2 regions of the Pseudomonas sp. LBUM1661 genome follow, and region 2 is predicted to be linked to the other one. Evidence: riboswitches for the same ligand, from Rfam matches in the RefSeq annotation. Region 2 holds a riboswitch; the other holds the start of a gene.
What was found. Region 2 has a riboswitch for cobalamin ahead of cobW (cobalamin biosynthesis protein CobW). Riboswitches for the same ligand answer to the same signal wherever they lie in the genome.
Positions count from the first base shown of each region.

Region 1: linked by a shared signal. The riboswitch ahead of cobO (cob(I)yrinic acid a,c-diamide adenosyltransferase) and the one ahead of cobW (cobalamin biosynthesis protein CobW) in region 2 are both predicted to bind cobalamin.

Region 1 covers NZ_CP166794.1:1,847,083-1,855,699, reverse strand. Annotated here, with positions in the region: gene ACA057_RS08485 (cobyric acid synthase) at 1-845, opposite strand, end outside; gene cobD (threonine-phosphate decarboxylase CobD) at 842-1,834, opposite strand; gene cbiB (adenosylcobinamide-phosphate synthase CbiB) at 1,827-2,735, opposite strand; gene bluB (5,6-dimethylbenzimidazole synthase) at 2,732-3,382, opposite strand; gene ACA057_RS08465 (cobyrinic acid a,c-diamide synthase CobB) at 3,379-4,779, opposite strand; gene cobO (cob(I)yrinic acid a,c-diamide adenosyltransferase) at 4,776-5,387, opposite strand; cobalamin riboswitch at 5,469-5,702, opposite strand; gene ACA057_RS08455 (hypothetical protein) at 5,855-6,439, shown strand; gene ACA057_RS08450 (PQQ-dependent sugar dehydrogenase) at 6,509-7,822, shown strand; gene ACA057_RS08445 (class I SAM-dependent methyltransferase) at 7,943-8,605, opposite strand; gene ACA057_RS08440 (C40 family peptidase) at 8,614-8,617, opposite strand, start outside.
Region 2 covers NZ_CP166794.1:2,741,684-2,750,300, forward strand. Annotated here, with positions in the region: gene ACA057_RS12665 (fatty acid cis/trans isomerase) at 1-2,292, shown strand, start outside; gene ACA057_RS12670 (acyltransferase family protein) at 2,478-3,512, shown strand; gene nfuA (Fe-S biogenesis protein NfuA) at 3,570-4,154, shown strand; gene cobM (precorrin-4 C(11)-methyltransferase) at 4,207-4,953, opposite strand; gene ACA057_RS12685 (cobalamin biosynthesis protein) at 5,038-5,451, opposite strand; gene ACA057_RS12690 (CbtA family protein) at 5,448-6,155, opposite strand; gene ACA057_RS12695 (CbtB domain-containing protein) at 6,167-6,367, opposite strand; cobalamin riboswitch at 6,488-6,714, opposite strand; cobalamin riboswitch at 6,902-7,115, shown strand; gene cobW (cobalamin biosynthesis protein CobW) at 7,214-8,275, shown strand; gene cobN (cobaltochelatase subunit CobN) at 8,279-8,617, shown strand, end outside.

The DNA.
Region 1 (8,617 bases), 890 kb from region 2:
CCGGGGCCGATGAATTGCAGGTCCACTTGCGGGTGCAGGCGCAGTGGATCGAAATCGGTGTGGTTGCTGATGCGCGGCAGCACCGGCACCACCACCTTCAGCACCTGGTCGGCCTTGTCGGTCTGGCGCTGATCGATGCCGTCTTCGGCTTCCAGGTGCAGGTCCATGACGTAGGGCAAGACGCCGATCACCGGTTTGCCGGTGCGTGCTTCCAGCCAGTCCAGACCGGGTTGCAGCAACGCGATGTCGCCGCGAAAACGGTTGATGATGAAACCTTTGACCCGCGCCTGTTCGCTCGGCGACAGCAGTTCCAGCGTGCCCACCAGATGCGCGAACACCCCGCCGCGATTGATGTCGGCGATCAGCACCACCGGGCAGTCGACCGCTTCGGCAAAGCCCATGTTGGCGATGTCGCCGGCACGCAGATTGATCTCGGCCGGCGAGCCTGCGCCTTCGACCATCACCACCGGATAGGCCGCGCTCAACCGCGCATGGGAGGCCAGCACCGCTTGCATGGCGATGGCTTTGTAGTCGTGATAGGCGACGGCGTTCATGGTCGTGACCGCACGACCGTGAATGATCACTTGGGCGCCGGTGTCGCTGTTCGGCTTGAGCAGCACCGGGTTCATGTCGGTGTGCGGCTCAAGGTTGGCCGCCTGGGCTTGCACCGCTTGCGCGCGACCGATCTCGCCACCGTCGGCCGTCACGGCACTGTTGAGCGCCATGTTCTGCGGTTTGAACGGCACGACGCTCACGCCCTGACGAACCACCCAACGACACAGCGCCGTCACCAGCGTGCTTTTACCGGCGTCCGATGTCGTGCCCTGCACCATCAACGTGGTCATTGGTTTTCCTTGGCGTAAGCTTCGAATGCAGCAGCGAGTCGTGTCCAGTCGGCTTCATCGGCCGGCAGGCCAAAGCGCAGGCTGCTGTTATGCGTGAACAACCGCAGCAAGATGCCACGTCGAGCCATGAACTCATGGAGCGCTTCGGCGCGTTCGATGATCAGCCATTGAAACAAGGCGCAACCGCCCTGGGGTTTGAAACCGTGCTGCTCCAGCAGCAGCGCCAGACGCACGCTGGCCTCTTCAGTGCGCAGCCGTTGCCGGGCATGCCCTTCGGTGTCCAGCAAACACGCCTGGCCCAGCACCCGAGTCGGTCCGCTGACCGCCCATGGGCCTACTTGTTCGGCCAGCAACTTGAGCAACTTGCGCTCGGCCAGCACGAACCCCAATCGCACACCGGCCAGGCCAAAAAACTTGCCGAAGGAGCGCAAAACGATCAACCCGACCTGATTGGCGAAAGGTGCCAGGCTGAGCTGCGGTGTGTTGTCCATGAACGCCTCGTCGACCACCAGCCAGCCACCGCGCTGGGCCAGTTTTGAATGCCAGTCCAGCAGACGACTCGGGGTCAGGCTCAGACCGGTGGGATTGTTCGGGTTGACCACCACCAGCACGTCGAGGCTGTCGAGGAAAAAGTCGACTTCCTGCTCCAGCACTTCACGCACGATGTAGCCGCTGCGGCGCCAGGCTTCGGCGTGTTCGGCATAACACGGCGAGAGCACGCCGACCTTGCCGACCCGACGCAAACGCGGCAGCAACTGGATCGCCATTTGCGAGCCGGCCACCGGCAGCACCTGCACGGCACCGTAGTAATCGCAGGCGGCTTGTTCCAGACCGTCATCGGTTTCCGGCAAGCGCGCCCAGGCTCGCAACGGAATCTCGGGAACCGGAAACGGCCAGGGCGCCAGGCCGCTGGACAGGTCGAGCCAATCGGCTTCGGCGATGCCGTATTCGAGCGCGGCCTTGCGCAACCGTCCACCGTGTTCAAGCATAGAATTCAGCCCCCACGCAGAGAATCAGCAGCCATAACCATACCCCGCGCTGGACCAATTGCCAGCCACGGTCGATGGAGTCGGCGTCCGCCGGCGCGCCTTCGCCCAGCGGCGGACGCTGATGCAGTTCACCGTGATAGATCGCCGCCCCGCCCAACTCGACACCGAGCGCACCGGCACCGGCGGCCATCACCGGACCGGCATTCGGGCTGTCCCAGGTCGGACCCTGGAGGCGCCAGCATTTGAGCGCAAGTCGGGTCTTACCGAGCAACGCATACGTCAGCGCCACCAGGCGTGCAGGAATGTAGTTGAGCACGTCGTCGATTTTCGCCGCCGCCCAGCCGAAACGTTCAAAGCGTTCGTTGCGATAGCCCCACATGGCGTCGAGCGTGTTGCTCAAACGGTAGAGCACCACACCGGGCGCACCCGCCACGGCGAACCAGAACAGCGCGGCAAATACCGCGTCGCTGCCGTTTTCCAATACGGATTCGGTGGCGGCGCGGGCGACTTCGGTTTTATCCAGTTCGCTGGTCTGACGGCTGACCAGATAGCCCACGCGCTTGCGTGCCTCGTCCAGATCATCGCTGCGCAAGGCCTTGGCCACCGGCTCAACATGCTCGCCAAGACTGCGCATGCCGAGCGCGCAATAGAGGGCAAGAATCTCGACGATCCAGCCGACATAAGGCGCCCAGGAAAATGCCGTGGCCAGCAGGGTCAACGGCAGTACGGCGATCACCCAGGCGGTAACGCCGTGACTGCGCCAGCCGCGACCGCCGCCATTGAAACGTTGCTCGATGCGGTCGGCAAAACGGCCGAACGCCACCAGCGGATGCCAGCGTTTGGGTTCACCCAGCAGCGCATCCAGCGCCACGGCGGCGACACTCAACAACGCCACACTCATTGACTCACTCCCCAAACATTTTCATACAGCAATTCGTTCAGCGGACGCGCTTGCGCCCAGCCTTCGAGTACCAGCATTGGCGCCGGATAAAATGCCTTCACCGGGCCGAGACACAGCACCGCCAGCGGCTTGGCGCCGGCCGGCATCGCCAGCAGATCGGCCAGGGCTTGTGGCTCGAACAGCGACACCCAGCCCATGCCCAACCCTTCGGCGCGGGACGCCAGCCAGAGGTTCTGGATGGCGCAGGACAGCGAGGCCATGTCCATTTCCGGCAAGGTGCGGCGGCCGAAAATGTGCCGTTCGCGATCGTCCATCAACGCGGCAACCAGCACCTCGGCGCAATCGTTGATGCCTTCGACCTTGAGCTTCATGAAGTCGTCGCTGCGCTCGCCAAGGGCTTCGGCGGTGCGCAGGCGTTCTTCTTCCACCAATTGCTGGATCTTGCCGCGCAGGGCTCGGTCACTGATGCGAATGAACCGCCAGGGCTGCATCAGGCCGACGCTCGGCGCCTGGTGCGCGGCTTCGAGCAAGCGGCGCAGGAGTTCGGGCTCGACGGTGCCGCCGCTGAAGTGGCGCATGTCGCGGCGTTCGGCGATGGCTCGGTAGACCGCTTGGCGTTCGGCTTCGGAGAAGGCGTTGTCGGTCATGGCCTCTTCGCGGGCAAGCCCGCTCCCACAGTGGACCGCGTTTCTTCAGGCAACACACTTGCTAATGTGGGAGCGGGCTTGCCCGCGAAGGCGGCTTCAGGGTCGGGAAGAAATAGCGCGGCGATCGCATGCGGATTCGACGGAAAATAAAAGTGCACGTAAGAAGCCGTCATCCGCCCCTCGCGATACACCGCCTCTGCCCCACGCCCGCCATTAGGACTCAGGCCTCGAGCAATCGGCTCAAGCTCAGTGCTGGTCAGCGAGTGGTGGTAAGTGTGCCCGCGCAGCGAACCTTCCGGCAGTTCGACCGCTTGCAACGCCAATGCCGCCAAACGCTTTTGCATCACCGCATCCCCCGCCAGCAAGCCGACCAGTTCAGCGCGAGTGCCTTCGACATCGGTCAACGAGTCGAGCAGATAAAGCATGCCACCGCATTCGGCCAGCAACGGTTTACCCGCCGCGTGGTGAGCGCGGATCGCGGTCAGCATTTCGGTGTTTTGTGCCAGCGCCACATGGTGCAGCTCCGGGTAACCACCCGGCAGATAGAGGCTGTCCGCTTCCGGCAATTGCGTGTCACGGATCGGCGAGAAAAACAGCAACTCAGCGCCCATCGCCCGCAGCAGATCCAGGCTCGCGCCATAGGTGAACGCGAACGCTTCGTCACGGGCCACGGCGATGCGCACGCCGGCCAGCAACGGTTCGGCAACGATCACATCAGGAGCGGCGAATTCCACCGCCGGTGGCAGCGCAACCTCGCAGCTGCTGGCCAGCGCATCGGCCGCCGCATCGAGGCGCAGATCGAGATCGTTCAGCTCGCTGGCCTGCACCAGCCCCAAGTGACGACTCGGCAATTCGATCCCGGTTTCCCGGGACAAGGCGCCGTACCAGCGCAGGCCCTCGGTCAGGCTGCCTTCGAGCAATTGCGCATGACGCAGGGTGCCAACGCGGTTGGCCAAGACACCGGCGAACGGCAAATCCGGCTGATAGCGCGCCAGCCCCAGGGCCAGCGCGCCAAACGTCTGGGCCATGGCGGTGCCGTCGATCACGCCGAGCACCGGCACACCGAAATGCCGCGCCAGGTCTGCGCTGGACGGCGTGCCATCGAACAATCCCATGACGCCTTCGATAAGAATCAGATCGGCTTCACCGGCGGCTTCCCACAACAGTCGACGACTTTCCTGCTCACCAACCATCCACATGTCCAGTTGATACACCGGCGCACCGCTGGCGCGCTCAAGAATCATCGGGTCGAGAAAGTCCGGTCCGCATTTGAACACGCGCACCTTGCGTCCCTGATTGCGATGCAAACGGGCCAGCGCGGCAGTGACAGTGGTCTTGCCCTGACCGGAGGCCGGCGCGGCGATCAGCACCGCCGGGCAATGACGGGGTTGATTCACAGCTCGACGCCTTTTTGCGCTTTGATCCCGGCCTGGAACGCGTGCTTGATCACGCCCATTTCGGTGACGGTGTCGGCCAGCTCAATCATCTCTGGTTTGGCGCCGCGACCGGTCACGACCACGTGCTGCATCGGCGGACGGGCCTGCAAATCGCTGAGCACCTGATCGAGACCGAGGTAGCCGTGCTTGAGGGCGATGTTCAACTCATCGAGCACCACCAGGCCGATGGACGGGTCGCGCAGCAGTTCCTGGGACACCAGCCAGGCGGCTTCGGCGGCGGCGATGTCACGCTGGCGATCCTGGGTTTCCCAGGTGAAGCCCTCGCCCATCACATGAAAGCGCACCTGCTCCGGAAAGCGCCGGAAGAACAATTCTTCACCGGTGCTGTTGCGGCCCTTGATGAACTGCACCACGCCGCATTGCATGCCGTGGCCCATGGACCGGGCGAGCATGCCAAACGCCGAACTGCTCTTGCCTTTACCGTTGCCGGTCAGCACCAGCAGCAGGCCGCATTCGTTCGGGGAATTGGCGATGCGTTCGTCGATCACGGCTTTTTTGCGCTGCATGCGCGCCAAATGGCGTTCGTCACGATCCGGGGTATCTGTCATGGGGGAGCTCTCCGTTGAGGCTGGATAACGGCGGGCAGGCACAAGAATAGACGGCAAGAAGCCTGGCATCGCCCACCGTGATGCCGCTGGATGAATCAGGCCGGTCTCCGGGCTCATGAGCGGCGCAAGGCCTGACTGCGCGCCTTCCCATGTCGATGATCGACACAGTGGCTCAAGACGCAGTTTTCATTCATTTACCGTTGCGGGGGCAGCGCCGGGATCGCGGTCCTTCATGCAATGAAGAGCTCACTCACCGGCTTCCCTGTTTCACTCTGTCGACCAAGGCCACAAAGCACCTGAAACAAGCCGCGAAGGTTAGAGGGTTGGGGGTGGAGCGTCAATTGAAGACGGGCGGCGCGCGCGATAAACTGCCGCCGATCAATTAAATGACGTCAATCTTGTGCCACACTCACAGCAGTGATATCAAAGAGCCACAACCTGACATCACAATAACAAGGGTGAGCCCCATGCAAGGCATGATCATCAGCAATCCGAAGCTGGAATTCCTGCGCCCGGTGCTGGAACGCTGGTTTGACTGTATTGACCGCTACAACGCCGTGCGCGGCGATAACGACACACCTTACTGGTACGACGAAAAAGCCAACCTCAGCCTGCTCTCCACTGCGGCATGGATGGCGGAAATGGTCACGCTGCAACAAACCCCCACGCGCAAACAGACCGAAGAAGGCGAACGCAACGGCCGCGCCGACCTGTTTATCGCCACCGCCGAAGAACGCGCCTATTTCCAAGCCACGCAACGCTGGCCGCGGGTCAACAGCCTTAACCTGACTCAAGCCTTGCAGGACATCACCAGCGACGCCAAGCGCATCAGCTACGCCAGCGACCTGAAACTCGGCTGCCTGTTCGTCGCGCCGCAAAAGTCCCAGCAAAGCGCCACGCCGGAAGAACTCCAGGACATGGTCGACGACCTGCAAAAGGAACACACCTGCGCCGTCGCCTGGTATTTCCCTTACGCCTACCGCAAGTTGCGCAACGAAGCCGGCCACTATCACCCAGGCATCGCCGTGCTGCTCAAAGAGGCTCGCGGCTGACCGGTTGAACCATCGCGCGCCTGCGCTTCTCTATTGAATTAGGTCACTGCATTCATAGGGAAGATCAGCATGCGCCAGCCTCAACTCGTTCTCGTCATTGCGCTCGCCGGAGGGCTCGCCGCCTGTGGTGAAACCTCCCGCCTGCAAGTCTCCGACGGCACCGGCCCGTCTCCCCAGCTCCCGGAACCCAACAAAACCCTGATCCCGACGGTGAACATCGCCCCGGCAATCGGCTGGCCAGCCGGCGCAAAACCGATCACAGCGGCGGGAACTCAAGTGACGGCGTTTGCTGAAGGCCTGGATCACCCGCGCTGGCTTTATGTGCTGCCTAACGGCGACGTGCTGGTCGCCGAAACCAATGCCCCACCGAAGCCCGATGACGGCAAAGGCATTCGCGGCTGGGTCATGGGTAAAGCCATGAGCCGCGCTGGCGCCGGAGTACCGAGTCCGAACCGGATCACGCTGCTGCGCGACAAGGACCATGACGGCATTGCCGAAACCCGCACGGTGTTCCTGGAAAACCTCAATTCGCCATTCGGCATGACCCTGGTTGGCAATGACCTGTACGTCGCTGACACTGATCGCTTGCTGCGCTTCCGTTATGAAAATGGCGATACGGCGATCAAATCGCAGCCGATGAAAGTGATCGATCTACCGGGTGGCACGCTGAATCACCACTGGACCAAAAACGTCATTGCCAGCAAGGACGGCAGCAAGCTCTACGTCACCGTGGGCTCCAACAGCAACGTCGGCGAAAACGGCCTGGACAAGGAAGAAGGTCGTGCGGCGATCTGGGAAGTGGATCGTGCCACCGGCAATCACCGAATCTTCGCCTCAGGCCTGCGCAATCCCAATGGCATGGCTTGGGAGCCTCGGAGCGGCGCCTTGTGGACGGCGGTCAACGAGCGCGATGAAATCGGCAGCGACCTGGTGCCGGACTACATCACCTCGGTCAAGGACGGCGCGTTCTATGGCTGGCCGTTCAGCTATTACGGCCAGCACGTGGACATTCGTGTCGAGCCACAAAATCCGGACCTGGTGGCCAAGGCCATTGCGCCGGACTATGCGGTCGGCCCACATACCGCATCGCTGGGCCTGACGTTTGCTGAAGGCACCACATTGCCAGCGCAGTTCAAGGAAGGCGCGTTCATCGGCCAGCACGGTTCGTGGAACCGAGATCCGCACAGTGGCTACAAGGTTATTTTTGTGCCCTTCGCGGGTGGCAAACCGACCGGGAAGCCGGTTGATGTGCTGACCGGTTTCCTCAATGACGAAGAAAAAGCCATGGGCCGCCCGGTGGGCGTGGTGATTGATCAGCAGGGTGATTTGCTGGTGGCCGATGATGTGGGGAACAAGGTGTGGCGGGTTTCGGCGGTTAAATAGCGCCATCGTTAACCTACACAAACCCTGTGGGAGCGGGCTTGCCCGCGATGAGGCCAGCACAGTCGACACTGATGTTGCCTGAACCACCGCTATCGCGGGCAAGCCCGCTCCCACAGGGTATTAGCGCTTGCGGCAGAGCGTGAGGCCATCCCCTATCGGCAACAACGACAGATCCACACGCAAGTCATCCTTCAACGCACGATTGAGCGCCTGAATGGCCCGGGTGTCTGCGCTCTCGGAATGCTTCTCAAGCACCCGCCCACTCCACAGCGTGTTATCGAACACCGCCAAACCGCCGACTCGCAGCAGACGCAGCGCATGCTCCAGATAGCTCGGATAGTTAGCCTTGTCGGCATCAATGAAAATCAGATCAAACTGCCCGTCCTGCCCTTGCCGTTCAAGCTCAGCGAGGGTTTCCAGCGCAGGCGCCAGACGCAGATCAATCTGCCCGGCGAGCCCCGCTTCCTGCCAGTAACGGCGCGCGGTGGCGTTGTAGTCGCCGGGAATGTCACAGCAGATCAGCGAACCGTCCTCCGGCAACGCCGTCGCCATGCACAAGGCGCTGTAACCGGTAAACGTGCCGACTTCCAGCAATCGCCTGGCGCCGGTGAGTTTCACCAACAACGTGAGGAACTGCCCTTGCTCCGGCGCGATCTGCCAGCGAGCCATGGGCAGCGCCTGGGTTTCGTCGCGCAAACGCTTGAGCAGCGGCGTTTCCCTGAGGGAAACGTCGAGCAGGTATTGATACAGGGAGTCATCCAGATTGAGCGTGCGAGCGGTCATGACAACCTCTAG
Region 2 (8,617 bases):
TCTTTTCGCGTCATCAGCATGGTGTTGCTGTTTTTAAGCTGGGGCGCGGCCGCGCAAGAACCGGCCATTTCCGCTGGCATTTCCTACAGCCGCGACATCCAACCGATCTTCACCGAAAAGTGCGTGGCCTGCCATGCCTGCTACGACGCCGCTTGTCAGCTCAATCTGGGCAGTGGTGAAGGGGCGGCGCGGGGCGCGACCAAGATTGTGGTGTACGACGGCGAGCGCAGCCGGGCCGCTGCACCGACCCGGCTGTTTTACGACGCCTTTGGCAAACGCACGTGGCAGCAAAAGGGCTTCTATTCGGTACTCGACGCCCAGGGCAGTCAGGCTGCTCTGATGGCGCGGATGCTGGAGTTGGGACACACCACGCCGTTGCAGCCCAACGCGAAGCTGCCTGAAGACATTGTCCTGGGCCTGAACCGGGAAAACACCTGCGCCATGCCGGCCGAGTTTGCCGGCTACGCCAGCACGCATCCGAAGGAGGGCATGCCGCTGGCGGTCACCGGCCTCACCGATCAGCAATACCAGACGCTGCAACGCTGGCTGGCCTCCGGCGCGCCCATCGATGAGCAAGGCTTGGTGCCTTCGGCGAAGGAAGCGTTGCAGGTGGTGCAATGGGAAAACCTGCTCAACGCGCCGGGCGCGCGACAAAGCCTGGTCGGGCGCTGGTTGTTCGAGCATTGGTTTCTCGCTCACATTTACTTCAAGGACGGCGAGCCGGGGCACTTCTTCCAGTGGGTGCGTTCGCGCACGCCGACCGGCCAGCCGATCGATTTGATCAACACCCGCCGTCCGAACGATGACCCCGGCACTCAGGTGTATTACCGCTTGTGGCCGGTGCAAGGGGTGATTGTGCAGAAGACCCACATTACCTATCCGCTGAGCGCGGCGAAGATGGCGCGGATCAAAACCCTCTTTTATAACGGCAACTGGCAAGTCAACGCCTTGCCGGGTTACGGGCCGGAGCGCCGGGCCAATCCGTTCACTACCTTCGAGGCGATTCTGGCACAGGCGCGCTATCAGTTCATGCTCGATAATGCCGAATACTTCGTGCGCACCTTCATTCGCGGCCCTGTCTGTCGCGGTGAGATTGCCACTGACGTGATCCGCGATAACTTCTGGGCGCTGTTCCAGGCGCCGGAACACGACCTCTACATCATTGACCCGAATTACCGGGGCCAGGCCACGCCGTTGCTGGCGATGCCGGGGCAGAACGACGACGTCGGCAGCGTCCTGAGCCTGTGGCACGACTATCTCGACAAGCGTAACGAATACGAGGCGCTGCGCCGCGACAGTTACGCCGATGCGCCGGCACCGAGCTGGTCGACCTTGTGGGCCGGCAACGATAACGCTTTGCTGACCATCTTCCGCCACTTTGACAGCGCTTCAGTGAACAAGGGCCTGATCGGTGACGTGCCGCAAACGATGTGGCTGTTCGACTTCCCGCTGCTGGAGCGCACCTACTATCAGCTGGCGGTCAACTTCGACGTGTTCGGCAACGTCTCCCATCAGGCGCAGACGCGGCTGTATTTCGACCTGATCCGCAACGGCGCCGAGCAGAACTTCCTGCGCCTGATGCCGGCGGATTCGCGGGACGCATACCTCGACGATTGGTACCAGAACAGCGGCAAGATCAAGATGTGGCTGGATTACGAGGCCATTGATAACGACAAGGAGACGGCGCTCGTCCTGAACGAAAAAGACCCCAAGCGTGATTTCGCCCTGCAGTTGCTGGCCCGCTACGGCGACCTCGATGCCAAGCCCGATCCAATCAATCGCTGTGACGGCGCTTATTGCTCGCGACCGAATATCGATCTGCAATTGCAGAGTGCCGAGCAGGCCTTGAGTCGCCTGACGTCGCGGCCGGCGGCGGGGTTGAAAGTTATCGATCAGTTGCCGGAAGCAACGATGCTGCGCATTCAAACCACCAGCGGCAAGCGTGAGGTCTATAGCCTGCTGCGCAACCGCGCGCACAGCAACGTGGCGTTCCTGCTCGGTGAGTCGCTGCGCTATCAACCGGGGCTCGACACGCTGACTATTTTCCCCGGCATGCTCAGCAGCTATCCGAACTTCATGTTCAACATTCCGGCCGGGCAGGTGCCCGAGTTCGTCGACGCGATGGAAAACGCCAAGGACGCCCATCGCTTCGAGAAAATCGTCGAACGCTGGGGGATTCGCCGTAGCCATCCGCAATTCTGGTTCTACTTCCATGATATGAGCCGGTATGTCCACGAGACCGACCCGGTGGAAGAGGGCGTCCTGGACATGAACCGCTACGAGAATCTTTGATCGACCTTTGACAGACGCCTGATGTCCCAATCTGAAGGCACCGTAGAACCCCTGTGGGAGCGGGCTTGCCCGCGATAGCGGTGGATCATTCGCCATCAGGTTGAATGTGATGGTCCCATCGCGGGCAAGCCCGCTCCCACAAGGGATTTTGGTGGTGCGTAGATTTGGTATCCGGAGGGCCGTCAATGTTGATTTCAGTGCAGGCACTGCGCGCCATCGCCGCCTGGGCAGTGGTTTGCCACCATTTCATGCAGATTTTCTTCGACTTCAAGGCCCATGGGCCGGTGGGGCAGATGTTCATCGACAAGGGCGCGGTGGGCGTCGACGTGTTTTTTGTCATCAGTGGCCTGGTGATTTTCCTCTCCACCGAGGGCAAGTCGCTGCCGCCGGGGCGCTTTCTGCTGTATCGCCTCTTTCGCATCGTCCCGGCGTACTGGCTGTATACGGTGCTGATGGCGTTGCTGGTGGTGTTCGCCAAACCCTTGCTGCCGGATCAGACGGTCGACTGGTCGCATTTCCTGCTGTCGCTGCTGTTCATTCCTACCGAGAACCCCGGCGGCTACGGGATTTATCCGACGCTTAACGTTGGCTGGACCCTTAACTACGAAATGCTGTTTTACCTGCTGTTCGCCTGGGCGCTGCTGTTTCGCTTGCAGGTCCGGTTGCTGGTCGTTGCGGCGCTGCTGTTCGCGGTGTGCCAGGCGTGGACCGGTTATGGCTGGGTCAGCGAGTTCTATCGCTCGGGTATCGTTTATGAGTTCCTGCTGGGGATCGCCATCGGCATGATCTACCGCCGTGGCTGGATCAAGCCGGGTTTGTACCTGCCATTGCTGGGCATTGCCGGGGCGTTGACGGCTATTTATCACCTGGCGCCGCAACCACGATTCCTGACCTGGGGCGTGCCGAGTGCGGTGCTGGTCATGGCGTGCATGTCGCTGGAACGCTTTTTCGCGAACAATCGGCTGTTCAAGTTGCTCGGTGATTGTTCCTACTCGGTGTACCTGATGCACGTGCTGGTGCTGTCTGCGGGTGGTTTTGTCGCTCAGCGCTACGGCATAAACCCCTACGTGATGTTCGCTGTTTGCGCGGCGACGATTGGCCTGGGTTCGTGGGCAAGCTACGAATGGGTGGAAAAATGCAGCTATCGGTGGCTTAAAGACTGGATTGACGGTGAACCGGCGGTCGAGACGGTCCCGGCTCTTTCCCGACAAAAATACTAGGACTTTGTCCGGCGCGATGATTGGCGTAAACTGCGCCCAAGCCTGCGAGGAGTTTCCATGACCGCTATTACCATTACCGACGCCGCCCACGATTATCTGGCTGATCTGCTCTCCAAGCAGAACACCCCAGGCATCGGCATCCGCGTCTTTATCACCCAGCCTGGCACCCAGTACGCCGAAACCTGCATTGCTTATTGCAAGCCGGGCGAAGAAAAACCTGAAGACACGGCGCTGGGGCTGAAAAGCTTCACTGCTTACATCGACTCGTTCAGCGAAGCGTTCCTGGACGATGCGGTAGTCGACTACGCCACCGACCGCATGGGCGGCCAGCTGACCATCAAGGCGCCAAACGCCAAAGTGCCGATGGTCAACGCCGACAGCCCGGTGAACGAGCGCATCAACTACTACCTGCAAACCGAGATCAACCCGGGGCTCGCGAGCCACGGCGGTCAGGTCAGCCTGATCGATGTGGTCGAGGACGGCATCGCCGTGCTCAAGTTCGGCGGCGGTTGCCAGGGCTGCGGCCAGGCAGACGTGACCTTGCGTGAAGGCATCGAGCGCACCTTGCTCGAGCGCATTCCCGAGCTCAAGGGCGTTCGCGACGTGACCGACCACACGCAGAAAGAAAACGCCTACTACTGAGTAAGGTGTTCGCTGCAAACATAAAAAACGGCGCCCCGTGAGCGCCGTTTTTTTATGGGCGATACAAATGCGCATGCCCGGCACGGTACAGCGACGACTCACTAAAGTGATCGCTGCCCAACACCCGACCCACCAGAATCAACGCCGTACGCCGAAATCCCTTCGCCGCCACCTTCTCGGCAATATCCTCAAGCGTTCCCACTACCCAATCCTGATCCGGCCAGCTCGCCCGGTGAATCACCGCAATCGGACAATCCGCGCCGTAATGCGGCAGCAATTCAGCCAGGATCTTCTCCAGATGATTGACCCCCAGATGAATCGCCATGGTCGCCCCGTGCTGCGCCAGGCTGCCCAGTTCTTCGCCCGCCGGCATCGCGGTTTTGTCGGCGTAGCGGGTCAGAATCACGCTCTGTGACACGTCCGGCAGCGTCAGTTCCGCACCGAGCAACGCCGCGCAGGCCGCCGTCGCTGTCACGCCGGGAATGATTTCAAACGGGATGTCGAATTCGCGCAGGTAACGAATCTGCTCGCCAATGGCGCCGTACAGGCTCGGATCGCCGGAATGCACGCGAGCCACATCCTGGCCGTTGGCATGGGCAGTCTTGATCAGGTCGATAATCTGTTCCAGGTGCAATTCGGCGCTGTTGACCACTTGTTCAGCCTGATGACCTTCCAACACGGCGGTGGGCACCAGGGAGCCGGCGTAGAGGATGACCGGGCAGCTGCGAATCAGCCGTTGGCCTTTGACGGTGATCAGTTCCGGGTCGCCCGGACCTGCGCCAATGAAATAGACGGTCATCGTCGGTTCCTGTGAGAAAAAGGGGCTTGGGCAAGGCTTCAGATGAAGATTGCTCATGATCGAAGACGGGGATTATCGGGGATTTTATACAGCGCAGGCCAATGCGAGGGTGGCCTGGGCATACTTTTGTCGCGAAATCAGCAGTTTTACCGGCGCCTGGGACAGGTGTTCGGCGAGGGCGAGGGCGGCACTTTCCGCCACGCCGTAGCAGCCGGTGCGTTCGAACGCGATGTCTGACTGATGGCTGAGTTGCGTTTGGTAACCGACCAGTTGCTCACTGCTGAAATAGATCAGCGGCAGCGACAATTGTTCGGCCAGTTCGATCAGGCCAGGCTCATCGCGCTTCATGTCGATACTGGCCAGGGCCCTGATCTGATGAAGTCCGATTTGATGCGCCTGTAACGCCTGATCGAGCAATGCCCGCAGCGTGCTGACAGGGCAGCCGCGCTGGCAGCCCAGACCGACTGCCAGGGTCGGCGCTGCGCTGGCATCTGTCATGCGTGGTATTGACCCGCGCTTTTGCGGCGGAACAACCAGGCACTGATCAGGCCCAGGGCCAGCCAGAATCCCATGTTGGTCAGCTGCGAAGCGATTTTGAACTGGGTTTCCAGCGCTTGCGGCGCGAGCATCGAATGCACTTCCGGTTGCGGAGCGCCGATCAAATGAGGAACGGCCAGGATCGCCGCGCCAAGGACTTTCATCAGCCAGTGGCGGCTAAACACGATCAGCGCGATGCCGACGGCGGTGGAGGCCGCCGCGCCAATCCACCAGAACTGCCGTTGTGCCAGATCGGCCGCAGCGGTGCCGGGCAACTCAGGCGGCAGGCCGAGGGTCGGCGCGAGCACGAAGGTCGCATAACCGGCCAGGCCCCAGAGCAAGCCCTGCGAGGTTTTGGTCGGTGCACGCAAGGTGTAGAGACCAGCGAGCATCAGGGCGAAACCGACAGCGACCACCAGATTACCGCCAGTGGTCGACAGCACGCGCTGCCAGCCGTCTTCAGGTTCCCAGGCTTCGGCGTCGTGGGTGTGAGCGGTGACAGCACCGGCGTCGTGTTCGTGGACTACAACAGCGGCTGGTTCGGATTTTTCGTAGGTTTCTGCCTGTAAAATCAACGGAGCCACCCAGAAGCTTTGCAGCAGGGTCAGCAGCAGGGCGGCCAGCAGTCCGGTGAAACCTGCGGTTTGCGCAATACGCTTGATCATGTCGGCAGGTCTCAATGGCACGGGAAAGCGGAGCTGTGACGGGTGTCGTGCGCGGCGTTGTGCACTGCTTCGATGTGCGAGAAACCGGCGAAATACACCAGGCTAGCGCCAAGGATCGATGCGCAAACGGCAGCGGTCAGGCGTTGAGTCAGGGTCGTGGTGGTGCTGGCGGTCTTATCGGTGTTGCTGCCGGTGCTGCTGATAATCGACATGGCGCTTCCCTCTGGTCTGTCAGTGGGTGAATAGAGCGCATGGAAGATCTCTGCGAGTCGGGCGCGCAGAGGTTCAAACAGCGCCCGCCCACCGCGGGTTTGTTATTCAGTGAACGTAATGGTCACTGTGTGTTGCGGGCCGGTCTCCGGGCTCACGAGGGGCTAGGCTTGCGCCTTGACCTGCAAGCATCACCTTCCCATGCCGAACTGCTGGCACAGTGGATCTGACGCTTCGCTCGCTTACCGTTGCGGGGGCAGCACCGGACTGACATGGCCTTGAGTAAAGCACATGATTCACCGGTTTCCCGTTTCACCCTGTGAAGGGCACCCGTAACAAGGTGAGTAGGAGAGCATGGGCGGGGGTTGGGCGTCAATTGGCAGGGGTTCTCAGTTGATACCGAGTCGCTCCCTTCGCGGGCAAGCCTCGCTCCTACAAAAAGCACCGCGGTCCTGTAGGAGCGAGGCTTGCCCGCGAAGGCGTCATTTCAACCACCGCGAACTTCGCTAGAACATTGACCCGCCCCCACACGATGCGTAGCCTTGCGCTTTCGAGGTTCTTCGGCGTTTTGCCGAAGCTAAGAAGGGAACGCGGTCGATGCCGCGGCTGCCCCCGCAACTGTGAACGGTGATGTTCGCTGCCACGCCACTGCAAACGCCGTCCAACGGGTTCGCGGGAAGGCGCAGCCAACGCCAGTCCAACGATTGGCACACCGTCAGCCAGGAGACCTGCCTCGACACAGATTCTCACTACAACCGGGCGGGGTGATCCGGTGGCGAACTCTTCCGCGCGCGCACGTCGCAGCGATTGTCGTCCCGTATGCCCGCCACCTTGCCAAAGGGCATCCGATGAAAACACTGGCCAAACTCCCCGTCACCATCGTTACCGGCTTCCTCGGCTCGGGCAAAACCACCTTGCTTCGACACATGCTCGACAACGCTCAGGGCCGCCGTATCGCGGTGATCGTCAACGAGTTCGGCGAGCTGGGCATCGACGGCGAAATCCTCAAGCAGTGCGCCATCGGCTGCACCGAAGAAGAAGCCAACGGCCGCGTCTACGAACTGGCCAACGGCTGCCTGTGCTGCACCGTCCAGGAAGAATTCTTCCCGGTGATGCGCGAACTGGTGGCCCGTCGCGGCGACCTCGACCACATCCTGATCGAAACCTCGGGCCTGGCCCTGCCAAAACCGTTGGTTCAAGCCTTCCAGTGGCCGGAAATCCGCAGCGCCTGCACCGTCGATGCGGTGATCACCGTGGTCGACAGCCCGGCCGTGGCCGCCGGCACCTTCGCCGCATTCCCGGATCAGGTCGACGCCCAGCGCAAACTCGACCCGAACCTCGATCACGAATCACCGCTGCACGAACTGTTCGCCGACCAACTGGCCAGCGCCGACCTGGTGATCCTCAACAAGGCCGACCTGATCAGCGCGGAAGACCTCGCCCGTGTACGCCTGGAAGTCGCCGAAGAACTGCCGCCAGCGGTCAAAGTCATCGAAGCCAGCAGCGGCCGCGTTCCATTGGACGTACTGATTGGCTTGGGCGCCGGTTCCGAAGAACACATCGACAGCCGTCACAGCCATCACGATCACCACCACGAAGGTGAAGACGATCATGACCACGATGCTTTTGATTCGATCTCCATCGAATTGCCGCAAGCCGACGAAAGCCTGCTGATGGACGCACTGACGCAGTTGGTTGTGCAACACGGCATCCTGCGCGTCAAAGGTTTCGCCGCGATCCCGAACAAGCCGATGCGTCTGCTGATCCAGGGCGTGGGCACGCGCTTCGACAAGCATTTCGACCGCCAGTGGGGCGCCGAAGAAGCGCGCACCACGCGCCTGGTGTTGATCGGCCAGGAACTGGACGCCGCTCTGCTCGAAGCGCAATTGCGCGCTGCGCTTAGCGTTTAAGCCATGCACCTGCTCAGGACCCAGCCCGGCGGTTTCGTCTCGGATGACAACATTGCCGACCTTGGACAAACCCCCGCCGAGCTGGTGATCCTGTGCAGCGGCGACTCCAGCCTGGCGCTGCTCGCCGAAGCGGCGCAGCAGTTGCCCGACGATTACCCGAGCGTGCGCCTGGCCAACCCGATGCAGGTGCAGAATCACGCCTCGGTCGACCTGTATGTCGACGAAGTGCTGCGCCATGCCAAGGTGATTCTGATTTCACTGCACGGCGGCATCGCCTATTGGCGTTACGGCGTCGAGCAACTGGTGCAGCTCTCGGAGCGTGGAGTGCAACTGATTCTGGTG